Regions from separate parts of the Streptomyces sp. NPDC055239 genome, predicted to be linked through region 1. Evidence: riboswitches for the same ligand, from Rfam matches in the RefSeq annotation. Region 1 holds a riboswitch; the other holds the start of a gene.
What was found. A riboswitch is a leader RNA that binds a small molecule or an ion and turns the genes downstream of it on or off. The one in region 1 is predicted to bind cobalamin.

Region 1 (5,928 bases):
GTCGCCGAGCGGCTGGTCGTCGCGGACGAAGGACCAGGCGAGCATGGTGACCGGGCCGGTGAGCATGCCCTTGACCGGGCGGTCGGTGAGGGAGTTGGCGTACGAGGTCCAGCGCACCGTCATCGGTTCGGGCCGTGAGATGTCGCCCGCGAGGACCGGGGGTCGCACATAGCGGGTGCCGTACGACTGGACCCAGCCGTGCTGCGTGGCGAGGTAGCCGGTGAGCTGCTCGGCGAAGTACTGCACCATGTCGTTGCGTTCCGGCTCGCCGTGCACCAGGACGTCGATGCCTGCCTTCTCCTGGAAGGCGAGCACCTCGCGGATCTCGTTCTTGATGCGCTCCTCGTAACCGGCCGTGTCGATGCGTCCAGCGCGCAAGTCGGCCCGTGCCGTGCGCAGTTCGGTGGTCTGGGGGAAGGAGCCGATGGTGGTCGTGGGCAGTTGGGGGAGGCCGAGGCGGGTCCGCTGGGCAGCCGCACGCTCCGGGTAGGCGTGCGCGCGGCGGGCGTCGGCGCCGGTGACGGCGGCGACCCGGGAACGTACGGCCGGATCGTGGGTCAGGGCCGAGCCCGAGCGGGACGCCAGGTCGGCGCGGTTGGCGGACAGTTCGGCTGTGATGGCGCCCGTGCCCTGGGCCAGGCCGCGGGCCAGGGTAGCGATCTCGGCCGTCTTCTGGTGGGCGAAGGCCAGCCAGCGGGTGATCTGCGGGTCGATGTCCCGTTCGGCGGTGGAGTCCAGCGGGACGTGGAGGAGGGAGCAGGACGCGGAGACGTCGACCCGGTCCGCGAGACCCAGGAGCGTGCCCAGCGTGGAGAGGGACTTCTCCAGGTCGTTGATCCAGATGTTGCGGCCGTTCACGACGCCCGCGACCAGACGCTTGCCGGGAAGACCGCCGACGGCGGCGAGGTCCTGGAGCTGGCTCGCGGCGGCCTCGGTGAAGTCCAGGGCGAGACCGTCGACCGGCGCCTTGGCGAGCACCGGTAGTGCCTCGCCGAGCCTGCCGAAGTAGGAGCCGACCAGGATCTTCGGGCGGTCGGTGAGGGCACCCAGATCGCGATAGGCGCGGGCGGCGGCGTTGAGCTCGGCCGGGGTGCGGTCCTGGACCAGGGCGGGCTCGTCGAGCTGCACCCACTCCGCGCCCGCCGCGCGCAGGTCGGCGATGACCTCGGCGTACACGGGCAGCAGGCGGTCGAGGAGCGTGAGCGGCTCGAAGTCGGCCGTGACGCCGGGCGCGGGCTTGGCGAGCAGCAGATAGGTGACCGGGCCGACGAGGACCGGACGGGCCGCGAGGCCGAGCGACAGGGCTTCCCCCAGCTCCGTGACCTGCTTGGCGGAGTCGGCGGTGAAGACGGTGTCGGGGCCGAGCTCCGGCACGAGGTAGTGGTAGTTGGTGTCGAACCACTTGGTCATCTCGAGCGGCGCCACGTCCTGGGTGCCGCGGGCCATCGCGAAGTAGCCGTCGAGCCCGTCGGTGTCGACGGCCTCGCGGTGTCGCTGAGGGACGGCGCCGACCATGACGCTGGTGTCGAGGACGTGGTCGTAGTACGAGAAGTCGCCGGTCGGCACCTCATCGATGCCGGCGTCGGCCAGGTGCTGCCAGGTGGACCGGCGCAGCTGCGCCGCGGTCTCCCGGAGGGCGTCGGCGGTGACACGGCCCTTCCAGTAGCCCTCGACGGCCTTCTTCAGTTCCCGATGGGGGCCCTGGCGGGGGTAGCCGTACACGGTGGACCGTGCTGCCGCGGCTGCGGACTTCGATGTCACGGAAATCTCCTTCGCGAGATGACTCCTTGAGATCCCGGAGACGGGACACGGACGCGAAGGGTGACGGACCTGGCGGACCGAACGCGCGCCGTCGGCGCGGTGCTGCGGTACTCCACCTGATCTGACGCCGACCCGCCCACGAGGTCACCGGGATATCCGCACATGAGGGGTCACGTACGGGCAACGGGCAGGTCTTCGGACTCGCGGGCACACCTGCCGAGGCAGGTTCCTACTGGCCGTCGCTTCCCGGATCCGCGCTCGGATCCAGTGCGTATGACGGCGGTCGTTCCCACTCACCGCTGCGGGGCAGTCCCGGATTCTCACCGGGTTCCCTCTTACGACGCGTCTGCCTGGCGGGCAGGGCGAACCAGCTGCACTGGTCAGGCTAAGGGGTGGTCGTCTTCTTGGGCAGTGCTGATCACATTCCGGACCGTGAGGTGAGACACGGATCCACGGAGTGGGGGACACACGAAGGGGCGCGGAACGGATCACCACTCCGTTCCGCGCCCCGCTCACAGCAGCCGCAGGCCCCTCGGCCCGGCGGCGGACCCGGGCCCCTCAGCCCCGGTCGTAGAGGTGGAACCCGCGGCCGCTCTTGCGGCCGAGCAGCCCCGCCTCCACCATCCGCTGGAGCAGCGGCGGCGGGGCGTACAGGGGTTCCTTGAACTCTTCGTAGAGCGATGCCGCGATGGCGGCGACCGTGTCGAGGCCGATCAGGTCCGCCAGTTTCAGCGGCCCCATCGGGTGCGCGCAGCCCAGCTCCATGCCCGCGTCCACGTCGGCGGCCGTGGCGAAGCCGGACTCCGTCATCCGGATCGCCGAGAGGAGGTAGGGGACGAGCAGCGCGTTGACGACGAAGCCCGCTCTGTCCTGGGACCGTACGACCGTCTTTCCCAGGGTGTGCGTGGCGAAGTCCTGGACGGCGGCCACGGCCTCGGCGGCCGTGTGCAGCGAGGAGACGACCTCGACCAGGGGAAGGGCGGGGGCGGGGTTGAAGAAGTGAAGGCCGAGGACGCGGTCGGCACGCCGGGTCGCCATGCCCAGACGCATGACCGGGATGGAGGAGGTGTTGGTGGCCAGGATCGCCTCAGGGTCCTCTACGGCCTTGTCCAGGACGGCGAAGACCTCCGTCTTCGCGGCGGTGTCCTCGACGACGGCTTCGATGACGAGTTGGCGGTCGGCCAGGTCGTCGAGGCTGCCGGTGAAGACCATGCGGGCCAGTGCGTCCTCGGCGCCGATGCGGTCCAGCTTCCCTCGCTGGACTGCCCGTTCGAGTGAGACGGCCACACGCTCGCGGGCGGCACGTGCGGCCGGTGCGTCGGCCTCGCACACAACGGTGTCCAGACCGGCGCGGGCGCACACCTCGGCGATCCCGGCGCCCATTTGGCCCCCGCCCACCACGCCGACCCGGCGGATGGCTGTGGTCATGACTGTCCCTCCGGGCGGTGCGTGAGGTGGCGGTGGTAGGCATCCGTGGTGAAGAATGCGGGCAACTCCCTTGACAGGGCGGTACGTTCGAACAGCCCACGGACCTCGGCGAGCGGGGCCCACGGATACTCCGCGCCCAGGGCGGCGAGCTCCTCCTCCACCAGTTCGAGGACCGTCTCGCGGCCGACGGCCCGGTGCCGCAGCCACTGCCAGATCTGCACCCGGGCGATCTCGGCGGTGGCCGCGTCCTCCATCAGGCCGTACAGGGCGACGGCTCCCTGCCCGTGCAGCCAGGCGGCGAAGTAGCGCAGGGCGACCGCGATGTTGGTGCGTACGCCCTCTGCGGTCGGCGGTGCGCTGACGCGGCGCACGGACAGGAGCTGTGCCGCCGTCACCTCGACGTCGGCGCGGGCGCGGTCGATCTGATGGGGTTGGATGCCGAGTACTCCGTCGAACACCTCGCGGCAGACGGGCACAAGGGCGGGGTGGGCGACCCAGGAGCCGTCGAAGCCGTCCTCGGCCTCGCGTTCCTTGTCGAGCCGCACCGTGGCGAGGGCCGCCCGGTGGGCGTCAGGATCCTTTCCGGGTACGTGGGCGGACATGCCGCCGATGGCGTGGGCGCCCCGCTTGTGGCAGGTGCGTACGAGGAGTTCGGTGTACGCGCGCATGAAGGGGGCGGTCATCGTGACCTTCGCCCGGTCGGGCAGCAGAAAGTCGGTGCGGTGCCCGAAGGTCTTGATGAGGCTGAAGAGGTAGTCCCAGCGGCCCGCGTTGAGGCCGGAGCTGTGCTCGCGGAGCTCGTAGAGGATCTCCTCCATCTGGACGGCGGCCGTGATGGTCTCGATGAGGACGGTGGCCCGGATCGTGCCGCGGGGGATGCTGAGGAGGTCCTGGGCGAGGACGAACACGTCGTTCCACAGCCGTGCCTCGTCGCGGTTCTCCAGCTTCGGCAGGTAGAAGTACGGGCCGTGCCCGGCGTCGATCTGCCGCTGGGCGCAGTGGAAGAAGTAGAGCCCGAAGTCCACGAGAGAGGCGGGCGCGGGGTGGCCTTCGATCTCAAGGTGCTCTTCGTCCAGATGCCAGCCGCGCGGGCGGACGACGATGGTCGCGATCTGCTCGCCGAGCCGGTAGCCCTTGCCCTCCGGCGTGGTGAAGTCGATCCTGCGTTCGATGGCGTCGAGCAGGTTCAGCTGACCGCCGATGATGTTGTCCCAGGTGGGTGAGGTGGCGTCCTCGAAGTCCGCCATCCACACCTGGGCACCGGAGTTGAGGGCGTTGACCGCCATCCCGCGCTCCGGCGGTCCTGTGATCTCGACGCGGCGGTCGGTCAGTCCGGGCGCCGGAGGTGCGACCTGCCAGGAGTCGTCCTCCCGTACGCGGGCGGTGGCGACGGAGAAGTCGAGCGGGGAGCCGGAGGCGAGGCGTGCGCCCACCCGCGTGCGCTCCTTGAGGATCTCCAGACGGCGATCGGCGAAGGCTTCGACGAGGCTGCCTACGAAATCCAGAGCCTCGGGGGTGAGGATCTCGTCGTGCCGGTGACCTGGCACGCCGAGGACCTGGGCACGGCTTGTCGGAGCGGAGATGGACATGCGGGTCTCCTCAGCAGGCGGGGCGGACTGACGGGGCGGTGGGGGCGCGATGGACGTGCCCCGAAGGGGCGCGGGGAACTGCGCGCCAAGCCCCCACCGGCCCGAGGGTGTGATTGCCGCGTTCCAGCGAAGCGTCTAGTGGAACTGCTCCTCCTCGGTGGACCCGGCGAGCGCAGTCGTGGAGGAGGCCGGGTTGACCGCGGTGGACACCTGGTCGAAGTACCCGGTGCCGACCTCACGCTGGTGCTTCACGGCGGTGAAGCCCTGCGCCTGCGCGGCGAACTCGCGCTCCTGGAGGTCCACATAGGCGGTCATGCCGTGCTCGGCGTAGCCGCGGGCCAGGTCGAACATGCCGTGGTTGAGGGAGTGGAAGCCGGCCAGGGTGATGAACTGGAAGCGGTAGCCCATCGCGCCGAGCTCGCGCTGGAACTTGGCGATCTGGTCGTCGTCCAGGGCGGCACGCCAGTTGAACGACGGCGAGCAGTTGTAGGCGAGCATCTGGTCGGGGTGCTCGGCGTGGATCGCCTCGGCGAACTCGCGGGCCTGGGCGAGGTCAGGGGTGCCGGTCTCGACCCAGATGAGGTCGGCGTGCGGGGCGTAGGCGAGGCCGCGGGCGATGACGGGCTCCATGCCGTTCCGCACCCGGTAGAAGCCCTCGGCGGTGCGCTCGCCCGTGACGAACCGGGCGTCACGCTCGTCGACGTCGCTGGTCAGCAGGTTCGCGGCGAGCGCGTCCGTGCGTGCCACGATCAGCGTCGGCACATCGGCGATGTCGGCGGCGAGGCGGGCCGCGTTGAGGGTGCGGATGTGCTGGCCGGTCGGCACGAGCACCTTTCCGCCCAGGTGCCCGCACTTCTTCTCCGAGGCCAGCTGGTCCTCGTAGTGGATGCCCGCCGCACCTGCGGCGATCATCGCCTTGGTCAGCTCGAAGGCGTTGAGCGGTCCGCCGAAGCCCGCCTCGGCGTCGGCGACGATCGGCGCGAGCCAGTCGGTGGTGTCATCGCCGCCCTCGGCGGTGGCGATCTGGTCGGCGCGCAGCAGGGCGTTGTTGATCCGGCGGACCACCTGGGGGACCGAGTTGGCGGGGTAGAGGGACTGGTCGGGGTAGGTGTGCCCGGCCTGGTTCGCGTCGGCGGCCACCTGCCAGCCG
Region 2 (5,928 bases), on a different contig from region 1:
GCGTCCCAGACGCCGAGCCGCTTCAGCTCCTGCACCAGGTAGCCGTTGACCTGGAGGAATTCACCGCTCAGCGTCTCGCGCTTGAAGAGGTTGGAGACCTGCGGCTCGATGCACTCGTACACGCCCGCGATGGACGCGATCGTGGCGGTCGGCGCGATGGCGAGGAGCAGCGAGTTGCGCATACCGGTCGTGGCGATACGTTCCCGCAGCGTGGCCCAGCGCTCCGGCCAGGTCAGCTCGACGCCGTAGTGGTCCGGGTGCAGGACGCCGCGCGCGGTGCGGGTCTTCTCCCAGGCGGGCACGGGGCCGTTGCGCTCGGCGAGATCGGCGGACGCCTCGTACGCGGCGAGCATGATCCGCTCGGCGATGCGCGTCGAGAGGGCACGCGCGGCGGGGGAGTCGAACGGCAGCTTCAACTGGAAGAAGACGTCCTGCAGACCCATGGCGCCCAGGCCCACCGGACGCCAGCGGGCGTTCGAGCGGCCGGCCTGCTCGGTCGGGTAGAAGTTGATGTCGACCACGCGGTCGAGGAAGGTGACGGCGGTGCGGACGGTCTCGTCGAGCCGCTCCCAGTCGATGTCACCGGCGGCCGTGTCCACGAAGGCGCCGAGGTTCACCGAGCCCAGGTTGCAGACGGCCGTCTCCCCGTCGTCCGTCACCTCCAGGATCTCCGTGCAGAGGTTGGAGGAGTGAACCGTGTGGCCGGGCTCCGCCGTCTGGTTGGCGGTGCGGTTGGCGGCGTCCTTGAAGGTCATCCAGCCGTTGCCGGTCTGCGCGAGGGTGCGCATCATGCGGCCGTACAGATCGCGGGCGGGGATGGTCTTGCGGGCGAGCCCGGCGGCCTCTGCCTTGCGGTAGGCGGCGTCGAACTCGTCGCCCCACAGGTCGACGAACTCCGGCACGTCGGCCGGAGAGAACAGCGACCAGTCCTTGTCGGCGGCGACCCGGCGCATGAACTCGTCCGGGATCCAGTGCGCGAGGTTCAGGTTGTGCGTACGCCGCTGGTCCTCACCCGTGTTGTCGCGCAGCTCCAGGAACTCCTCGATGTCGGAGTGCCAGGTCTCCAGGTAGACCGCGGCGGCGCCCTTGCGACGGCCGCCCTGGTTCACGGCGGCGACGGAGGCGTCCAGGGTCTTCAGGAACGGCACGATGCCGTTGGAGTGGCCGTTCGTGCCGCGGATCAGCGAACCGCGGGCGCGGATGCGGGAGTACGAGAGCCCGATGCCGCCCGCGTGCTTGGAGAGGCGCGCGACCTGGTGGTAGCGGTCGTAGATGGAGTCCAGCTCGTCCAGCGGGGAGTCGAGGAGGTAGCAGGAGGACATCTGCGGGTGCCGGGTGCCGGAGTTGAAGAGCGTCGGCGACGACGGCAGGTAGTCCAGGCGGCTCATCAGGCGGTACAGGGAGGCGACTTCGTCCACCGAGCGCGTGCTGCCGTCCTCCGCCAGGCCGCTCGCGACGCGCAGCATGAAGTGCTGCGGGGTCTCGATGACGTGCCGGGTGATCGGGTGGCGAAGGAGGTAGCGGCTGTGCAGGGTGCGCAGGCCGAAGTAGCCGAAGCGGAAGTCGGCGCCGTCTTCCAGTGCGGCCTCCACGAGACCGTCCAGACGGTCCGTGTGGTCGACGACGAACGCGGCGGTGCGGTCCGCGATCAGACCCTCGCGGTGTCCCACGGCGACCGAGTCGGAGAAGGAGCGCACGCCCTGCGACGCGGCCTCGTCCCGGATGCTGAGGCTCAGGAGCCTGGCAGCGAGCTGCGAGTACGTCGGGTCCTCGGAGATGAGCCCGGCGGCCGCCTCGGTCGCCAGCTCCCGCAGCTCCGCCAGATCCGCCCTGGCCGAACGGCCGCGCAGTGCGGCGGCGGCGACCCGGCCGGGGTCGGCGTCGGGGAGGTCGGTGGTGAGGTCGGTCAGGGTGCGCAGCAGCGCGGTTCCTGGGCCGTCGCCGGTCTGCTGACCAACGGTGGTCTGCTGACCGTCGGTGGTCTGCGCTGACGCAGGTTCGGCTGGCGCGATGGTCACGGAGCACTCCCTCGCTCGGCTCGGAACCTTGCGGAGGGGAGGAGTGACACACGGGCGCGCCGGGGCAGGGCTGCGCTCCGCGTCCACCAGCCCATTCCACGAGGCCCGGACGTCGTTGGCACCCGGACCGGTCGGAACGGGTGCGCTGTCGACAGGTCTTCGGACTCATGAGTACGACAAATGCGCACTCATACACCGTTGCGGGACAGTTCCGGACTTCCACCGGATTCCCCTGCGGCGACAACGAGCACGAGCATACATCTTGTGCTGGCTCTGGGCGGCAACCCCATATCTTGTGTCGGAGTGCACGACAGCGGGCCGCCGGATTCTTCCGGCGGCCCGCATGACGTACGTAGGGGAGAGGCTCAGTGCCCGCCCGGCGCCCCCGCCGTGGCCGGCGGAAGGTCCTTGACGACGCCGGGGTCGCCCGCGTCCGCCGTGTAGTCGCCGGGAGAGGTCTCGTCGATGCCGTCAGGCGCCTTGGCGGCGCGCAGGACGAACGTCATGACCACGGTGACCACCAGGTTCAGGACGAACGCCGTGAGGCCGATGTAGCCGATCTCGCCGATGCCGGGGATCTCGTCGGACGAGCCGCCGAAGTGCTTCTGCGTCGGTGAGGCGACACCGTACGCGGCGACCGTCCCGTAGACCATTCCGACAGCCCAGCCCGCGAGCAGCGCCCAGCGGTGGAACCAGCGGGTGAACAGGCCGCCGACCAGCGCGGGCATGGTCTGCAGGATCCAGATGCCGCCCAGGAGCTGGAAGTTGATCGCGACCGTCTTGTCCATGGTGAGGACGAAGACGAGCGCGCCCACCTTCACCAGGAGCGAGACCAGCTTGGAGACCTTCATCTCCTGTGCGGGCGTCGCGTCCGGCCTGAGGAAGTCCTTGTAGATGTTCCTGGTGAAGAGATTCGCTGCTGCGATCGACATGATGGCCGCGGGCACGAGGGCGCCGATGCCGATGGCGGCGAAGGCCACGCCGGTGAACCAGTCGGGGAACATGTTCTCGAACAGCTGCGGAATCGCCAGCTGCCCGTTCTCCACCTTGACCCCGGCCGCGATCGCCATGAAGCCGAGCAGTGCGAGCAGGCCCAGCATCAGCGAGTAGAGCGGCAGGATCGTGGTGTTGCGGCGGATCACGTTGCGGCTCTTGGAGGAGAGCGTCGCCGTGATCGAGTGCGGGTACATGAAGAGCGCGAGCGCGGAGCCGAGCGCGAGCGTGGCATAGGTCCACTGCCCGCCGGCGCCTGGTGCGAGGCCCGCGACGGGCTTGCCCGCCGCCTCGTTCGTCGCCGCGAACTTGTCGTTCGCCGCCCGGAAGATCTCGTCGAAGCCGCCGAGCTTGATCGGGATGTAGATGATCGCGACGACGATGACGAGGTAGATCAGGCCGTCCTTCACGAACGCGATCAGCGCGGGCGCGCGCAGACCCGACGAGTACGTGTACGCGGCGAGCACCGCGAACGCGATCAGGAGCGGCAGGTCCTTGATGAACCAGTTCGTGTCCGGACCGCCGCCGACGCCCATCACGTCGAGCACGGCCTGGATGCCGACGAGCTGGAGCGCGATGTACGGCATCGTGGCGAGGATGCCGGTGACCGCGACGGCGAGGGAGAGCCCCTTGGACCCGAAGCGTCCGCGCACGAAGTCGGACGTGGTCACGTATCCGTGCTTGTGGGAGACGGACCACAGGCGCGGCAGGAAGGTGAAGATCAGCGGGTAGACGAGGATCGTGTACGGCACGGCGAAGAAGCCGGCCGCGCCCGCGGCGTAGATCGCCGCCGGGACGGCCACGAACGTATAGGCCGTGTAGAGGTCGCCGCCGAGCAGGAACCACGTGACCCAGGTGCCGAACGACCGGCCGCCGAGGCCCCATTCGTCCAGGCTCTCGGTCTCGGCCTTGCGCCAGCGCGCGGCCAGGAAGCCCATCGCCGTGACGGCGACGAAGAAGAAGATGAAGACGGCGAGGGCGATGCCGTTGACGCCGCCCGTGTCCGCTGCGAGCTCGTTCATCGGGTCGCACCCCCCTGGGCCTGCTCGGCCTTGCGGGCGCGCTGGTCACGCTGCCACAGCTTGTACGCGATCATGGTGAGAGCGGTGGAGATGAGTACCCACAGCATCTGGTACCAGTAGAAGAACGGGATGCCGATGAAGGTCGGTTCGACCTTCGCGTAGGAGCTCACCCAGAGCATCGCCACGAACGGCGCTACGAGGCAGAGGGCAATGACCACGCGGACCGGCGTGATCACCGGTCTGCTCACTTCAGGCGCATCTGACACTTGCGGTTCCGCTCCCTCGCTTATCTCACCTTTAACGTGCGGGAAATCTAAGCGAGAGTATTGATCTATGGAACCCCTGTCCGGATAACGGACGTGTCGAAGTGCCTGTTCAGTGTCGGCTCAGCAGCAGCGGAACCCCTGACGCGGATCCGACTCCTGCTGATCCGTGCGCATTCGCTCGAACTCCCTCCGGGAGGGGACGGATGCCCCGGGATGCGTCTTTCGCGTGTGCGCGACATAACGGTCGTACGCGGACTCGTCCGTCAACTCCCGTGCGTACCACCGCACCCACCGCAGCCCGCGAAGCACCCACGTCATGACGGGACCTGCGCGTCCGTCTTCGCCTTCGCCGCCGCCAGCTCCGCCTTCTCCTCCTGGGTCGGCACGAGCCCGGCCGGTGCGGTCAGCTTCGACTCCACGTACTCGGCCTCGCTCAGTCTCGACGACTGCGGGTTGCGGACGTGCTTCACGCAGATCCGGGCCGCGTCGGCGATCACGATGACGATGAGCAGGGCGAGCGCGGCCGAGAGGACGCCGTCCACCGTGGAGTTGGTGACGACGGTGTGCATGTCGTCCATGGACTTGGCGGGCGGCAGGACCTTTCCGTCGTCGATCGCGTCCTGGTAGATCGAGCGCTGCTTGAAGAAGCCGACGCGCGGATCGCTGGAGAACACCTTCTGCCAGCTCGCGGTGAGGGTCACCGTCGCGTCCCAGGCCAGCGGAATCCCGGTGATCCAGGCCCACTTGAGGCGCCCCGACTTCACCAGGAGCGTCGTGCAGACGGCGAGCGCGACCGCCGCGAGAAGCTGGTTGGAGATGCCGAAGATCGGGAAAAGCTGGTTGATCCCGCCGAGCGGCTCGTGCACGCCCACCCACAGGAAGTAGCCCCACAGGCCGGTGACGACCGCGCTGGTGATGATGAGTCCTGGCTTCCAGCTGACCTTCCTGAAGGGCTTGTAGACGTTCCCGAGCATGTCCTGGAGCATGAAGCGGCCCACGCGGGTGCCCGCGTCGAGCGCGGTCAGGATGAACAGCGCCTCAAACATGATCGCGAAGTGGTACCAGAACGCCTTCATGGAGCCGCCGGTGACCTTCGAGAAGATCTCGGAGACACCGACCGCGAGCGTGGGAGCGCCGCCGGTGCGCGAGAGCAGCGAGGACTCCTCGACGTTCTTGGCTGCCTGCGCAAGGTCCTCGGGGGAGATGGAGTACCCGAAGTTCGCGACGGCTTGCGACGCGGCCTGGACGTTGTCCCCGATGACCCCGGCGGGCGCGTTCATCGCGAAGTAGAGCCCCGGGTCGATGATGCTCGCCGCGACGAGCGCCATGACCGCGACGGCCGACTCCATCAGCATGGAGCCGTAGCCGATCATCCGGATCTGCGTCTCCTTCTGGACCATCTTCGGCGTCGTGCCCGAGGAGATCAGCGCGTGGAAACCGGACAGGGCCCCGCAGGCGATGGTGATGAAGACGAACGGGAAGAGCGATCCGGCGAAGACGGGCCCGTCGCCGCGTGAGGCGAAATCGGTCACCGGGTCCATCTTCAGCGTCGGCAGCGTGAAGACGACACCGAGCGCGAGCAGCAGGATCGTGCCGATCTTCATGAAGGTGGAGAGGTAGTCGCGCGGT

Region 2: linked by a shared signal. The riboswitch ahead of ACWFRJ_RS19240 (ribonucleoside-diphosphate reductase subunit alpha) and the one ahead of metE (5-methyltetrahydropteroyltriglutamate--homocysteine S-methyltransferase) in region 1 are both predicted to bind cobalamin.

What each region holds. Positions count from the first base shown of each region.
Region 1 is NZ_JBSGRD010000007.1:35,240-41,167, forward strand. It holds gene metE (5-methyltetrahydropteroyltriglutamate--homocysteine S-methyltransferase) at 1-1,761, opposite strand, end outside; cobalamin riboswitch at 1,931-2,148, opposite strand; gene ACWFRJ_RS22585 (3-hydroxybutyryl-CoA dehydrogenase) at 2,320-3,189, opposite strand; gene aceB (malate synthase A) at 3,186-4,778, opposite strand; gene aceA (isocitrate lyase) at 4,914-5,928, opposite strand, start outside.
Region 2 is NZ_JBSGRD010000005.1:219,834-225,761, reverse strand. It holds gene ACWFRJ_RS19240 (ribonucleoside-diphosphate reductase subunit alpha) at 1-2,018, opposite strand, end outside; cobalamin riboswitch at 2,152-2,275, opposite strand; gene mctP (monocarboxylate uptake permease MctP) at 2,384-4,033, opposite strand; gene ACWFRJ_RS19230 (DUF3311 domain-containing protein) at 4,030-4,299, opposite strand; gene ACWFRJ_RS19225 (YbdD/YjiX family protein) at 4,420-4,617, opposite strand; gene ACWFRJ_RS19220 (carbon starvation CstA family protein) at 4,614-5,928, opposite strand, start outside.